3 regions of the Blastococcus sp. Marseille-P5729 genome follow, and region 1 is predicted to be linked to each of the others. Evidence: predicted binding sites of a transcription regulator. Region 1 holds the regulator's gene; each other region holds the start of a gene.

Region 1 (3,244 bases):
GCTATCACTGGCTGACCGATGTCGTCGCCGGCACCTGCGCCGGCGTTGTCCTGCTGGCCTTCATCAGGTGGGTGTGGGCCACCCCGGTCGGGCTGCGGGTCGAGGCGGCGCTGAGCCTGCACCGCGGATGAGCCGGCGCCGGTGGCTGGCCGTGGCGCTGTCGGCTGCGGTGCTGGCATCGCCGCACCTGGCGTACGCCGAGGATGGGCAGGCAGCGACGGAGCAGTGCCTCGTCCTCGATCCGCGCATCGTCGAGGGCAGCGGGCTAGTCGCAACCGAGGACGGCTACCGGATCGTGAACGACGGCGGGGAGCACGTGACTGTCTTTCGGCTGGACCACTCCTGCGCCGTGACTGGGACGACGGAGGCGGCGATCGACCCGTACGACGTCGAGGACCTCGCCCTCGGACCCGACGGCTCGCTGTGGCTGGCGGACATCGGTGACAACCGGATTGCCCGGGCCAGCGTCGCGATCATCGTGGTCCCGGACGAACCCGGCGCGGTGACCGGCGCTCTGCGTCGCCTGCAGTATCCGGACGGTCCACGCGACGCCGAGTCGATGATCGTCGACGACGAGGGCAGGGCAATCGTGCTCACGAAAACCTTTAGCGGCGTCGTGGGCGTCTACCGGAGCCAGCCGATCGACCTCTCGCCGGACGGGAGCACTGCCCCGCAGCCGCTGGAGAAGCTCGGTGAGTTCCAGCTCCCCGAGACCGGAACAGCCGGCGGCCCGCTCGGACCTCCGCTGGACAACCTGATGGCCACGGGGGCGGCGCGGTGCGCCGACATGGTGGCGCTGCGCACCTACACGGACGTGCATGTCTTGCGGGGCGCGGACCCGGCCACCGCGATCTTCACCGAGCCGGTCGCGACGGCTGCACTGCCGGTGCAGCAGCAGGGCGAGTCGGTGTCGTTCACGCGACCGAGCTGTGATGCCGTGGTGGTGCACGGCGAGGGCAGCGGCGTCCCGATCCACCGGGTCGCCCTGCCGCACCACGACGACGATGACTCCGTGCTGCGCGCACCCACAGCGGCCGAGTCGCCCGCGGCGACCAGCCGGACCGAGGTGGTGATCGTCCTCGCCGGGGCGCTCGCCGCTGCTGGCCTGCTGCTGACGTGGTTGCTGCGTCGCAGGCGGCCGGGTCGGTAGCCGGGCTGCGCTGCGGACTACACCCGTCGCAGCACCGAGACCACACGCCCAAGGACGGTCGCCTCGTCGCCGTTGATCGGCTCGTATGCCGGGTTGTGGGGGATCAGCCAGACGTGGCCGTCACGCATGCGGTAGGTCTTCACGGTCGCCTCGCCGTCGATCATGGCGGCGACGATGTCGCCCTGCTCCGCGACCGGCTGCTGGCGCACGACCACCCAGTCGCCGTCGCAGATCGCAGCATCGACCATCGAGTCGCCGGTCACCTTCAGCAGGAACAGGGTGCCCTCGCCCACCAGCTCGCGCGGCAGTGGGAAGACATCCTCAACAGCCTCTTCGGCAAGGATCGGCCCGCCTGCGGCGATCCGGCCGACGATCGGTACGAAGGTCGGCTCCGGGAGGCTCTGCTGCTCGCCCTGCGGCTCTGCCGGTCGGACGTCGACCGCCCGGGGACGGTTCGGGTCGCGACGCAGAAAGCCCTTGGCCTGCAGCTGGCGCAGCTGGTGCGCCACCGATGACGGGGAGGCCAGACCGACTGCCTCACCGATCTCGCGCACGCTCGGGGGATAGCCCTGTCGCTCGATGGACGAGCGGATGACCTCCATGATGCGCCGCTGGCGGACGGTCAGGCCCGCTTCGTCCGGACGCTCCGGGAACTGATGCACCTGCTCGCGATCCGAGCGGTTCGCGGAGCCGTTCTGCTGGGCCATGCTGTGCCTCCATCACTGCGCGGGCCTGATAGGCCGCGTCCATCGAGCATTGGTGTCATTGTGCCGCCGCGGAGATCACAGTTCAAACACCTGTACGACCGACACGCCGAAAAGTGTTGACACGAGGCGTCCGTCTGCCGCGTAATAGTACGGACGTTCGATTCGAACACTCGTTCGGACCGAGAGGTCGTCTCACGATAACCCCTCGGCTTCCCCGACGTCTCGACCAGACAGGTTGGCGCCCCGGCGAGCAGATCGCCGCGACGAAAACTTGTCGGGGGCAAGGAGTAGATCTCAGGTCATGGCAACCACACCACGCAGCACGCTCGACCGGCCGGCCGCTCACGGGTCGCTGACGGTCTCGTCCTTCGATCGGGTCCGCACCCCGCGAACCGCGGCGGCGCGTCGCCTGTCCCGGCGCCCGGGCGCTTCCCCGGTGCTTGACCCGCGGCGCGACCTGCAGATGTTCGCGCTGGAGCCTGCGCCCAGAGCGGCGCAGGGAGCCAGCGTCGACGAGCTCGCACCGCTGCTGCCGCCGGTCATCTCCGAGCCGCCGCGCTCTCGTCGTCCGGTCGCCGCGCGGCCGGCTCCGGCGCACCGATCCGAGCGGGCGCAGCGCGCCCGCGAACGACATCACGCAGCCGCGTCGCGGCGCACGCGGGTCCGGCTGACGCTGCGCGGCTATTCGGTGCTGCTCGGACTCGTCGTGGCGTGCATTGCAGCGACCTCGGCCTTGACGAACGCCTCGGTCACGACGGCGGTGTCGGTGCCCGCCGCAGAGGTTGTCGTCCAGCCGGGGGAGAGCCTGCACGACGTCGCGGCGCGCGCAGCGGACGGCCGGTCGGTCGATGAGGTGCTCACCGGGATTCGCCAGGCCAACGGTCTGCCCAGCGGAGCGCAGCCCGAGGCCGGGGAGATCCTCCTCGTGCCCGGCTCCTAGCCGCCAGCTGCGACGCGCAAAAAATGTCGGCGCGTTCGACTTGCCGACCGTAGTGGCCGGGGTTAGGGTAGAACACAACATCTTGTGGTTACACGAATGTAGTTCGTCCACAGGTTGTGCACCGGGAGAGGCGTTTCATCCACCGCCTGTCCACAGTGAAAGCCCGGTTGTGCGCAGCGTCATCCACAGCCAGGACCAACGGCACGAGAGGAGTGGCGCGATGCGATGCCCGTACTGCCGCTGCTCCGACTCGCGTGTCGTGGACTCCCGCGAGGTCGACGAGGGTCAGTCGATCCGTCGCCGCCGGTCCTGCCAGGAGTGTGGCCGGCGGTTCACGACGGTCGAGGAGGCCGTCCTCGCGGTCATCAAGCGCAGCGGCGTGAGTGAGCCCTTCAGCCGCGAGAAGGTCATCCGGGGGGTACGTCGCGCGTGCCAGGGACGCCCGGT
Region 2 (3,244 bases), 550 kb from region 1:
GCACTGCTCGGAGCCTGCGGCGCGCGGCTGGCCAGTCGGTTCGACGTCCTGCTGGACGGATCGCTGGTCGGCATCGACATCGACTCACTGATCCCTCGGCCCGACCTAGTGCTCACGGCGGAAGGCGCGGTCGACTACCAGACCCTGCGCGGGAAGGTGCGTGCCGAGATCGCGCGCCGCGCCAAGCGCGCCCGTAAACCGGTCGCCGCGCTCGCCGGCAGCATCGGCAAGGGTGCCGCCGACGTCCACGGCATCGGCATCGGCATCGGCATCGGCATCGGCATCGGCATCGGCATCGGCATCGGCATCGGCATCGACGCGATCATGGGGATCATGCCGATCCCATGGACCTCGCTCGAGCCGTCGACGAGGCTGACGAGCTGGTCACCAACGCGACGGAGCGGGCGATGCGGCTGATGCTGCTCGGGTGAGCGTTCGCGGACGCCGGCTGAGCGGCGCGGCACCGCGGTCGCCGGTGCCGTCACTCCTGGGAGGATGGCGCCATGACCGCTCGGGCGCATCGCTTTCGGCACTCGATCGAGCTGCCATCGCCGTACGACACAGACCGGCTGATGGGATTTCTCGCCAGTCGCGCCATACCTGGAGTGGAGGCGGTGGCCCGCGACGGCGGCTGGCGATACGCGCGCTCGTTGCGGCTGCCCGGCGGCGCCGGCTCGCTACTGATACGTACCGAGGGGCGGCGCGCGCTGGTCACCGGACTCCTCTCCGAGCGCGCCGATCGGACGGCGGCCGTGCAGGCCGCGACGGCCGTCCTCAACCTGCGGCCGGCACCCGCAGAGGTCGACGCGGCCTTTGCCCGTCATCCAGATACCCGCCCTCTAGTCGCTCGACGTCCGGGACTGCGGGTGCCGGGGGCCGCGGACGCCGCGGAGCTCGCCGTCCGGGCCATCGTGGGACAGCAGATCTCGATCGCCCGGGCCTCCGCGGCGTGCGGCGCGCTCGCTGCCGAGCACGGCGAGCCACTGCCACGCGAGCTGGCCGTGGATCCCGGGCTGACGCACCTGTTCCCGAGCGCTCGCACGTTGCGGGCCGCGAACCCCACGCGGCTCCGGATGCCGCGTGCGCGCGGCGCCGCGATCGTCGGGGTGGCAGATGCCCTCGCCGAAGGCCGAATCGACCTCGGCGCCGACCCGGTCGCCGTCCGGCGTCAGCTCGTCGCGCTCCGAGGCATCGGGCCGTGGACTGCGGGCTACATCTCGATGCGTGTCGGTCAGGACGCCGATGTGCTGCTTGAAGGCGACCTCATCGTTCGGCGCAGCGCCGCCGAGCTAGGTATGCCCGATACCCCTCGCGAGCTGTCGGCGTACGCCGAGCAGTTCGCTCCTTACCGGTCGTATCTGACGGTGCATCTCTGGGCCGCCTACACCTCGGGGTATAGCCCCGGAATGTAGGCGCTCTCCGCGCGGTGCCCTCTCTAAAAAACTTGCGAGAACCCATTGCAAACTCATTCGAACGCTTGTACGATATGATTAGACGTCGGGGAGGTGACGACCATGGACGAGCAGCGAACGGACCGCAGCGAGGCAAGCGAGCAACCGGTGGTCTTCACTCCTGCTCCCGCTCCTGCTCCTGCTCCTGAGTCTGCGGACGCCTCGGCGGAGCCGGACTGGGCGGTTCAGGCTGCGGCGTCGCCGGCTGATGCGGAGCGGTTGTGGCTGGCGAGCGAGTCTGCTCGGGAGCTGGACCGCGATCTGGATGAGGCGTTCGCGCATCTGCAGCGTGGGTATGAGCTGTTGCTGGGGATCGGGGAAGAGGGCGATCTGGGCGCGTTGGGCCCGGACCGCCTGATCACGATGGCGCAGCGTCTGGAGGCGCACCGCACGCGGCTGGTGATGGTCGATTCGTACGTGATCGAGGCGGCGAGGGAGGATCGGTTGCAGGATCACGTGTGCGCCAGCAGCATCCCCCTCGCGCTTTGCCGGGTGCTGCATATCTCCAGTGGTGAGGCGAACGCGCGCGCGAAACGCGCCGAGCAGTTGTTGCCGCAGAACGGGTTCAGCAGCGGCACCACCCCACCCACGCTGCCGCTGCTCGCGGACGCGGTCCGTGACGGTGCGGGGGTGTCGAGCGGTCAGGTGGATGTGATCTGCAAGGCCATGGCGCGAGTGGCGCAGAACCCCGAGGTGGATCACCAGCAGCGCGAGCTCGCCGAGCGGCTGCTGGTCCACCAGGCCGCCGGGTTGACGCATAAGGAGCTGGAGGTCGCGGCGGAGAAGGTCGAGGAGGTCATCAACCCCGACGGCACCCTGCCCAGCGACGACGTCGCCACGGCGCGGCGAGGGGTGATGATCGGGCCCGAAGGCCGCGACGGCACCCACAAGATCTCCGGCGCCCTGACCCGCGAGGGCAAGGCCCTGTTCGATGCCGCGATCGGGCCGTTCACCGCACCCCACCCCGCCGACGCCAACGGCCCGGATGACCGCACCGCCGCCCAGCGCACCCACGACGGCCTACAAGACGCCTGCCAACGCCTCCTCGAGCTCGCCGGAGCGCCCGCGTCCGGCGGGACCGCTGCCACGGTGCACATCACCATCGACCTCGACCGGCTCATCGAAGCCATCGCGCGGCTCCAAGACGACCCCTCCGGCCGCACGACCGCGCAGCAGGCCGCCGGCCGCATCGCCGGCAGCGGGCAGCTCACCATCAACGAGATCCTGCGCCTGGCCCGGGACGCGACCCTGATCCCGGTATGGATCAGCAACATCCACGGGATCGTGGCCTACGGCCGCGACCGCCGCACCGCATCCCCGGCCCAGACCCACGCCCTCATCGCCCGCGACGGCGGGTGCAGCTTCCCCGGCTGCCAAGCCCCACCCGACTGGTGCCAGCGCCACCACGTGATCGCGTGGTGGTCCGGCGGACACACCGACCTGGACAACCTCACCCTCGTCTGCGGGTACCACCACCGCGAATTCGACAAACGCGGCTGGGCCGTGGACATCATCAACGGCATCCCCGTCTGGACCCCACCGGCGTGGCTCGACCCCGAGCAGAAACCGCAGATCAACGCCCGGATCAAGATCCCCTGCCAAAACGAGATCACCCACCTCGCCGAGACCGTCAGGCACGCTCGAGAACAACGAGCTCGCGGCGGAGGCAGAGATCCCGGCGACCCCGCAGACCCGCTCGGCGGGCTGCTCGATCCCGGCGAGGACATCGACGAGCTCATCCAGCTCATCGCCGCACACATCCCCACCACACACCGCGACGCCTTCTACCGCGA
Region 3 (3,244 bases), on a different contig from region 1:
ACGGCCCCACCTGGCGTGTGGAGGCCGGATCGCCGGTATATCAGCGGGCGCGGGCCGCTGCGGTGAAGGATGCCGTCCAGCGCGCCCGGTCATATGCGGCTGCCTTCGGCGCTCAGCTCGACCAGCTCGTCGAGGTGGCCGACGTCGGGATGAGTACCGATGGCGCACCGGTCAGGTTCGCCGCACCAGCCCCGGTAGCCCGCCCGATGGCCGGCGCTGCACCGATCGAGCAGATCGATCTTGAGCCGGTCGAGCAGCGTGTGTTCGGCCGTATCGAGGCGCGGTTCACGATGACCCCGCCCGATCTCAACGCCGCATGAATGCCGGACGGTGAGGCGGGCATCGCGGGTCGAGACCCAAGGCTCGGATGCGGTCTGGATCAGCCGGCGCATCGCCACCGCCGTCTGCAGCTCGTCGCCGGTGAGGGCGGTGGCCCAGTGTTGCTCGCGCTGGTTGTGCTTGCGCATCACCGTCTTCGGGGGCGCCGTCCGCCGCCAGCCCGTTGAAGACCGCGTCGACGGGATGCTGATGCCGTCGAGTCGAGCTGCCATACCGCGACGGTAGGTAATGACGCTCGCGCTCGTCTTGAAGAATCCGGCCAGCCTCGTCGATCAAATGCTGGCGGGGAGTACCCGACGCGGCGTGCAACGAGACGCACTGACCGGTGTCCTCGTCGATGACGTAGCGCTCGGACTCCGGCCGCCCCTACTGGTGCCGTAGGTCGTGGCGAAGGCGGGGGTGCCTTCCTCGATGCTGTCGGCGAAGTCTGCCCGGTCGCGAAGCAGTCGGCGTCCGCCGAACATGAAGAAGGGGACCACCAGTAGCAAGAGATTCACGATGAACGCGATCCCGAACAGCAGTATCGGCGGGAGTGTGATGTCGGAGCTGTGCGCGGTGCCAGGGGATCAGCACGGCCCGGTCGCCGACCCTGTCGAGAGCGTTCTCGACCAGCTTGTCGATTGTGCCGTTGACCTGTGCCATGCCGAAGAAGTAGGTGACGCCCACGAGCAGGATGAGGATTCCGACCGGAAACCCGGCCAGGATGTCATCGAGCGACATGTCCGCGAGCCACAGTCCGATGGCGGATGCGGCGGCGAATGAGGCGACACCGAGATGGTGGCCTACCGGTTATCGGGGAGCGGCCATCGGACATGATGGGACCCATGAGCAGCGAGGCATCTGTGGTCAGCATTCGCCGGGCGCGCACCAGCGACGTCCGACGAATTCGCGAGATCGTCACGCCCTACGTCGACGACCGGATCCTGATTGCGAAGGAGAACGTGGCCTACTACGAGGGCCTCCCTGAGTTCCGGATCGCGGAGATCGATGGCGTGATCGCCGGTGTAGGGGCATTGCACGTCATGTGGGAAGACCTTGCCGAGGTCCGCACCCTCGCGGTCGATCCGATCTTTCGCGGGCACGGGGTCGGGCACAAGCTGCTCAAGCAGTTGATCGCGGACGGTCAGGAGATCGGTGTCCGCCGTATCTTCTGCCTCACCTTCGAGACGGCCTTCTTCGAGCAGCATGGGTTCGTGGAGATCGAGGGGACACCGGTCACGCCGGATGTATACGTGGAACTGCTGCACTCGCACGACGACGGTGTTGCCGAGTTTCTCGATCTCGCCCGCGTCAAGCCCAATACCCTGGGCAACTCCCGAATGCTTCTTACCCTCTGACCGGGCGCATCGCTTCGTTTGACGCCACCGGTCGCACCTGACACCGGGGTCCCGCTGTCCGACGACGGAGCTGGCTCACGTCTCAGAACTCGCCGAAAACCTGCAGCGCATCCCTTGCTTTCAAATTCGAACAGATGTACGATATAATTGCCGTGGTGAGGGGGTGAGTGCAGTGGACGACCAGCACAAGAACGACGGACTGACCACCGCCCCCTTCCCGACGATCGTCACGTCTCCGGCGGACGTCGCGTCGCCTCCGCTCAGCACGGGTGACCGGAGCGAGGCGCGTGAGGATCGGGCGATGCCGAGCGGCGCGGAGACGCCGGACGGTGCGTGTGGAGCCGCGGCAGACCTAAGCACCCCGGTGGACGCCGCCCCACCGGCGGACGCCACCGCTCCGACGGACGCCTCGGCGGAGCCGGACTGGGCGGTTCAGGCTGCGGCGTCGCCGGGTGATGCGGAGCGGTTGTGGCTAGCGAGTGATTCCGCTCGGGAGCTCGACCGCAGTCTGGATGAGGCGTTCGCGCATCTGCAGCGCGGCTATGAGCTGTTGCTGGGGATCGGGGAAGAGGGCGAGCTGGGCGCGTTGGGCCCGGACCGCCTGATCACGATGGCGCAGCGTCTGGAGGCGCACCGGACCCGGCTGATCATGGTCGACTCCTACGTGATCGAAGCCGCGACCGAGGACCGCCTACAGGATCACGTGTGCGCCTCCTCGATCCCTCTGGCCCTCTGCCAGGTGCTGCACATCAGCAGCGCCGAGGCGAACGCGCGCGCCAAACGCGCGCAGCAGTTGTTGCCGCAGAACGGGTTCAGCAGCGGCACCACCCCACCCACGCTGCCGCTGCTCGCGGACGCGGTCCGTGACGGTGCGGGGGTGTCGAGCGGTCAGGTGGATGTGATCTGCAAGGCCATGGCGCGAGTGGCGCAGAACCCCGAGGTGGATCACCAGCAGCGCGAGCTCGCCGAGCGGCTGCTGGTCCACCAGGCCGCCGGGCTCACGCATAAGGAGCTGGAGACCGCGGCGGAGAAGGTCGAGGAGGTCATCAACCCCGACGGCACCCTGCCCAGCGACGAAGTCGCCACGGCGCGGCGAGGGGTGATGATCGGGCCCGAAGGCCGCGACGGCACCCACAAGATCTCCGGCGCCCTGACCCGCGAGGGCAAGGCCCTGTTCGATGCCGCGATCGGGCCGTTCACCGCACCCCACCCCGCCGACGCCAACGGCCCGGATGACCGCACCGCCGCCCAGCGCACCCACGACGGCCTACAAGACGCCTGCCAACGCCTCCTGGAGCTTGCCGGAGCGCCGGCGTCCGGCGGGACCGCTGCCACGGTGCACATCACCATCGACCTCGACCGGCTCATCGAAGCCATCGCGCGGCTACGCGACGACCCCTCCGGCCGCACGACCGCGCAGCAGGCCGCCGGCCGCATCGCCGGCGGCGGGCAGCTCACCATCAACGAGATCCTGCGCCTGGCCCGGGACGCGACCCTGATCCCGGTATGGATCAGCAACATCCACGGGATCGTGGCCTACGGCCGCGACCGCCGCACCGCATCGCCGG

What was found. The regulator LexA, encoded in region 1, represses DNA repair genes until DNA is damaged. The targets are predictions, from matches to a motif close to TCGAACANNTGTTCGA.
Region 2: a site for LexA is predicted at 1,470-1,485, ahead of DAA40_RS04730 (HNH endonuclease signature motif containing protein). Genes of this name have one in related genera too.
Region 3: a site for LexA is predicted at 1,803-1,818, ahead of DAA40_RS15160 (HNH endonuclease signature motif containing protein). Genes of this name have one in related genera too.

What each region holds. Positions count from the first base shown of each region.
Region 1 covers NZ_OMPO01000001.1:403,014-406,257, reverse strand. The annotation lists gene DAA40_RS01960 (phosphatase PAP2 family protein) at 1-131, shown strand, start outside; gene DAA40_RS01955 (hypothetical protein) at 128-1,150, shown strand; gene lexA (transcriptional repressor LexA) at 1,168-1,752, opposite strand; gene DAA40_RS01945 (LysM peptidoglycan-binding domain-containing protein) at 2,159-2,797, shown strand; gene nrdR (transcriptional regulator NrdR) at 3,057-3,244, shown strand, end outside.
Region 2 covers NZ_OMPO01000001.1:953,045-956,288, forward strand. The annotation lists gene DAA40_RS16355 (glycerate kinase) at 1-417, shown strand, start outside; gene DAA40_RS04725 (DNA-3-methyladenine glycosylase) at 504-1,412, shown strand; gene DAA40_RS04730 (HNH endonuclease signature motif containing protein) at 1,515-3,244, shown strand, end outside.
Region 3 covers NZ_OMPO01000003.1:487,184-490,427, forward strand. The annotation lists gene DAA40_RS15145 (SIMPL domain-containing protein) at 1-320, shown strand, start outside; gene DAA40_RS17090 (hypothetical protein) at 706-1,059, opposite strand; gene DAA40_RS15155 (amino-acid N-acetyltransferase) at 1,164-1,676, shown strand; gene DAA40_RS15160 (HNH endonuclease signature motif containing protein) at 1,840-3,244, shown strand, end outside.